Alloyangia pacifica: one gene and its partner. The main gene of each other region encodes a partner of the protein of the gene in region 2 in a complex. Links are inferred from orthologs where the notes say so. Each region holds a gene or a part of one and is shown on either strand. Other genes may lie near its edges.

Region 1 (2,768 bases), 1.3 Mb from region 2 along the record:
GCGGTGCTGCGCGGGCGCCGGCCGGTCGTGCTTGTCGAGGAGCTTTGCTATCCGGGGTTCCGCCGCGCCGCCGAACTGCTGCGTGCCGAGCCGGTGCCGGTGCCGATGGATGAGAAGGGCATCCGCCCCGATGCGCTGCGCGACCTGGCGCGCAGGCATGAGGCGCAGCTGCTGTGCACCTCGCCGGCGCTGCACAACCCCACCACCATCGTCACCCCGCCCGAGCGGCGGCGCGAGATCGCCGACGTGGCGCGCGGCTGCGGTCTGCACATCCTTGAGGATGACAGCACCTTTCTCGGCCAGGCGCGCTGCGAGACCTACCGGGCGATGCTGCCCGAGCTGGGCTGGTTCGTCTCGTCGATCTCCAAGACGCTGACGCCGGGGCTGCGGGTGGGGTTTGCGATCGCCCCGCGCGCCCGGCGCGCCGACCTGCGGCGGGCGGCGGAATACGGGTTCTTCGGGCTCGCGCTGCCGCTGGCGGACCTCGTGGCCGATCTGCTGTCGCGGCAGGAGACCCGGCAGATCGTCCGCGCGGTGCGCGAGCGCAACGCGCTCTACGTGCGCAGCACCGTCAACATCCTTGGCGGCCATGAGCTACGCTGGAGCGAGGAGGCACCCTTTGTCTGGCTGCGGTTGCCGCCGGGCTGGCGGGCGGCCGCCTTTTGCATGGCGGCCGAGGCCAAGGGGGTGCAGGTGCGGGCGGCGGAAGATTTTGCCCTGCGCGATGCCTTTGCCCCGCATGCGGTGCGCATCGGGATGAACGGGCAGGTGCCGCTGGCGGAATTCGAGCAGGCGATTCTGCGGCTGCGGCGATTGCTGGACGATCCGCCGGAGCAAATCCTCGTGTGAAACGGTTCCGGAGGCCGGGGCGGCGTCGAATTCTTTGGGGTATTTTAATACCGTTTTTGCAAGTGATTGAAATTAATAAATAAATGCAAAGCCATGGTGCTTGACTGTGCCGTGGGCGTGCTTATAACCCGCCCATCGGAATTCGGGCCCCCCAGGCGGGCCCCATTTGAACAGCTCAAGGGCACCCACGATGAAAACCTTCTCTGCGACTCCTGCAGACATCGAGAAGAAGTGGATCGTGATCGACGCGGAAGGCGTCGTTCTCGGCCGTCTCGCCTCGATCATCGCCATGCGTCTGCGCGGCAAGCACATGGCAACCTTCACCCCGCACATGGACATGGGCGACAATGTCATCGTCATCAACGCCGACAAGGTGCAGATGACCGGCAAGAAGCGTGAAGAGAACTTCTACTGGCACACCGGCCACCCGGGCGGCATCAAGTCCCGCACCAAGGCCCAGATCCTCGAGGGTGCACACCCCGAGCGCGTCGTGTTCCAGGCCGTCAAGCGTATGCTTCCGGGCAACCGCCTGTCGCGCAAGCAACTGACCAACCTGCGCATCTACGCAGGCGCGGCGCACCCGCACGAGGCGCAATCGCCTGAAGTGCTGGACGTCAAGTCGATGAACAAGAAAAACACCCGGGTGTAATCATGGCAGAACAGATCAACTCCCTGGAAGAGCTCGGCGCCGCAGCCGGCATCGAAGCTGCACCCGCAGTCGTTGAAACCCCGCGCGAGCCCGTCCGTGACGAGCTTGGCCGTTCCTACGCGACCGGCAAGCGGAAGGACGCGGTTGCCCGCGTCTGGATCAAGCCGGGCTCCGGCAAGGTCGTGGTGAACGGCAAGGAGCAGTCGAAGTACTTCGCCCGCCCCGTGCTGCAGATGATCCTGCGCCAGCCCTTCACCATCGCAGGTGTCGAAGACCAGTTCGACGTCTACGCCACCGTCAAGGGCGGCGGTCTCTCGGGTCAGGCCGGTGCAGTCAAGCACGGCATCTCGAAAGCCCTGCAGCTCTACGATCCGTCGCTGCGCAGCGCTCTGAAAGCCGCAGGCTTCCTGACCCGCGACAGCCGCGTCGTCGAGCGTAAGAAGTTCGGTAAGCGCAAGGCACGCCGCAGCTTCCAGTTCTCCAAGCGCTGATCCGCGTCTCGATACGATTTTGCGAAGGCCGCTCTCCGGAGCGGCCTTTTGCTTTTGCGGGGCAGGCGTTAGGACTGGGCTGACCCGGATGCGCAGGCGGGCCGCTCACCGCGGGCCGGCGCGCTGCGGATGATCTCGGCAAGAGGGGGCTCGACATGGTGCCATACACAATCGATCGCGTGGCCGAGCTGGTGGAGAGCGTCTCGCGCCCGGTCGATCCGGACAAGCTGACGATCTTCTCGATCGTCCGCAACGAGATGGCCCTCTGCCCGGCGTTCTTCGACTATTACCGCAGCATCGGGGCCGAGCAGTTCCTGATCATCGACGACCGCTCCGACGACGGCACGCACGCGTGGCTCGAGGCGCAGCCCGACTGCTGCGTCGTGAGCATGTGGCTGCCCTATGGCGACGAGATCGAAATCCAGATCGAGGGGGCGGCGCCGCGGATGCAGCGCGCCGGCACCTTCTACAAGATCGCCCTGCCGCACCTGTGGATGGACGGCGGCTATGTCACCTATGTCGACGCCGACGAGTTCCTCTTCCTGCCTCCGGGGGTGAGCTCGCTGCAGGAGATCGCCGCGCGGCTGAAGGCCGAGGGCGCGGCCGCGGCGGTGGCCTCGGTGGTGGAGTTCTTTCCGGCTTCGGTGGGCGGGCTCGCGGGGCCTTTGCCGCAGAGCTTCGCCGGGCTGCTCGAGGCCTATCCCTATTTCCAGGCGGAGCGCCTGGTGGAGCTGTCGCCGCAGGGCGCGGAATTGGTCGGCGAGAGCAAGACCGCCCGG
Region 2 (2,757 bases):
GCCCCGTATGAGCAGGGCGCCGCGGGTTTGTGGAACGACTAACTCCCGCGGGAAGCGGGGGCCGGGCTGACCAACCGGCCTGACGTTTTTCGGCTCGGATGCACTTAAGGGACGTCAAGCGGACGGTCAAGCCTTCGAGCGGTTCGCTGGTGCATTGCATCTTTGCGAACCGGTGGTAGGATGCGCGCCTCCGCAACGGGGTGCTTCTGCCCTTGGCAAGGGACACAAAACCCTTTAAGCGGAGCAGACGAGGGCAGCGCACGATTCGTCGCGGCCCTCGATTTCGTCCGAGACGGTGGGTGGGTGATCGGTCCGTGGATCGAATATCCTTAAATCCTGCCTGAGACGGGAAGAGACATAACGTTCCGGGCCGATGTGCTCCGGTGGCGCGATGTGACGACCCGATCGGACCTTGAGGCCGGGGAGACCCGGCAGAACGAGCCGGAGGGGTCGAATCCCCTCCATAACTTGGAGTGAAACTGTGGATAGAGCCCAGAAAGAGAAAGTGGTCGAGGAACTCGGCCAGATCTTTGAAAGCTCTGGCGTCGTGGTGGTTAGCCGCTACGAAGGTCTCACGGTTGCCGAGATGACGGATCTTCGTGCCCGCGCCCGCGCGGCAGACACGTCGGTTCGCGTCGCCAAGAACAGGCTCGCCAAGATCGCTCTGAAGGGTACCGGCTGCGAGAGCATCGCCGACTACCTCGAGGGCATGACCGTTCTGACCTACTCCGAAGACCCCGTGGCAGCTGCCAAGGTGGTCGAGGACTTCGCTAAGGCAAACTCGAAGTTCGAGATCCTCGGCGGTGCAATGTCTGGAACGGCTCTGGACCGGGCCGGTGTCGAGGCCGTGTCGAAAATGCCGTCGCGCGAGGAGCTCATTGCCTCCATCGTCGGCTGCATCGGCGCACCCGCTTCGAACATCGCCGGCGCGATTGGCGCACCTGCATCGAACATCGCATCGATTCTCTCGACCATCGAAGAGAAAGCTGCGTAACGGCACCCAACAGATCTTCGTGGGGTTGAAGACCTACACGTTGGAACACATCTAGCTAAACGGAATACGTAAAATGGCTGATCTGAAAGCACTTGCTGAGCAAATCGTTGGTCTGACGCTGCTCGAAGCACAAGAACTGAAAACCATCCTCAAGGACGAGTACGGCATCGAGCCCGCAGCTGGCGGCGCAGTGATGGTTGCTGGTCCGGCAGCTGGCGGCGACGCAGCAGCTGAGGAAGAAAAAACCGAATTCGACGTGATCCTCAAGTCCGCTGGCGACAAGAAGATCAACGTGATCAAAGAAGTCCGCGCCATCACCGGCCTGGGCCTGAAAGAAGCCAAAGAGCTGGTGGAAGCAGGCGGCAAGGCTGTCAAAGAAGGCGTGTCGAAGGACGAAGCTGAAACGATCAAGAAGCAGCTCGAAGAAGCTGGCGCCGAGATCGAAGTCAAGTAATCGTCCCCCGGGGCGACCCGGTACGATCGCAAATTTGGCTGGATCCGGAGAAATCCGGGTCCAGCCGAACCCGTCTCAGCAAGGCCCTTTCGAGAGGGCTTTTCTAAGGCGAGTTCCAGGATCGGGAGGCTTCTGGTGGGACAGAAGCCAGGAATGGATCGGAACACTGCCGTCTCGGATGGATGTGCCGCTGGTGCCCGACAGCATGCGCGTCCGTTGAGAATCGAAAGGTGAACAGACCTATGGCGCAAAGCTTTCTTGGCCAGAAACGTCTCCGCAGATATTACGGTAAAATTCGTGAGGTTCTGGAGATGCCGAACCTCATCGAGGTTCAGAAAAGCTCCTACGAACTCTTCCTGAAGTCCGGCGACCAGCTCCAGCCCACCGACGGCGAAGGCATCATGGGCGTCTTCCAGTCGGTCTTCCCGATCAAGGACTTCAACGAGACCGCCGTGCTCGAGTTCGTCAATTACGAACTGGAAAAGCCCAAGTACGACGTCGAAGAATGCATGCAGCGCGACATGACCTACAGCGCGCCGCTGAAGGTGACCCTGCGCCTCATCGTGTTCGATATCGACGAGGATACCGGCGCCAAGTCGGTCAAGGACATCAAGGAACAGGACGTCTTCATGGGCGACATGCCCCTGATGACCCCGAACGGGACGTTCATCGTGAACGGCACCGAGCGCGTGATCGTGTCCCAGATGCACCGTTCGCCGGGCGTCTTCTTCGACCATGACAAAGGCAAGACGCACAGCTCGGGCAAGCTGCTCTTCGCCTGCCGCATCATCCCCTATCGCGGCTCGTGGCTCGACTTCGAATTCGACGCCAAGGACATTGTCTTTGCGCGGATCGACCGCCGCCGGAAGCTCCCGGTCACGACCCTGCTCTACGCCCTGGGTCTCGACCAGGAAGCGATCATGGATGCCTATTACGACACCGTGTCCTACACGCTGCGTCGTGGCGAAGGCTGGGTGACCAAGTTCTTCCCCGACCGGGTGCGCGGCACGCGCCCGACCTACGACCTCGTGGATGCGGACACTGGCGAGATCATTGCCGAGGCCACCAAGAAGGTGACCCCGCGCGCGGTCAAGGCCCTGATCGACGAAGGCAAGGTCAAGAACCTGCTGCTGCCCTTCGAGCAGATCGTCGGGAAGTTCGTCGCCAAGGACATCATCAACGAGGACACCGGCGCGATCTACGTCGAAGCCGGCGATGAGCTGACCTGGGAAGTCGACAAGGACGGTGACGTCACCGGCGGCTCGCTCAAGGAGCTGATCGACGCGGGTGTCACCGAGATCCCCGTTCT

Evidence for each region.
Region 1: rplL (region 2) and rplM share a complex: the UniProt entries of both Escherichia coli proteins name them as parts of the 50S ribosomal subunit. The link is inferred for Alloyangia pacifica from one-to-one orthologs.

What each region holds. Positions count from the first base shown.
Region 1 is NZ_CP022189.1:1,744,051-1,746,818, reverse strand. Bases 75-2,768 are described here. They hold rplM (50S ribosomal protein L13), read left to right. Parts: upstream 75-1,039; coding sequence 1,040-1,498; downstream 1,499-2,768. Other genes in these bases: CEW88_RS08350 (glycosyltransferase family 2 protein), read left to right, coding at 2,145-2,768; rpsI (30S ribosomal protein S9), read left to right, coding at 1,501-1,989; CEW88_RS08365 (PLP-dependent aminotransferase family protein), read left to right, coding at 75-849. Outside these bases: more of CEW88_RS08365, read left to right, coding at 1-74. UniProt on the Escherichia coli protein: This protein is one of the early assembly proteins of the 50S ribosomal subunit, although it is not seen to bind rRNA by itself. It is important during the early stages of 50S assembly.
Region 2 is NZ_CP022189.1:457,522-460,278, forward strand. What follows is about bases 75-2,757. They hold rplL (50S ribosomal protein L7/L12), read left to right. Parts: upstream 75-1,067; coding sequence 1,068-1,448; downstream 1,449-2,757. Other genes in these bases: rplJ (50S ribosomal protein L10), read left to right, coding at 482-994; rpoB (DNA-directed RNA polymerase subunit beta), read left to right, coding at 1,691-2,757. UniProt on the Escherichia coli protein: The binding site for several of the GTPase factors involved in protein synthesis (IF-2, EF-Tu, EF-G and RF3). Is thus essential for accurate translation.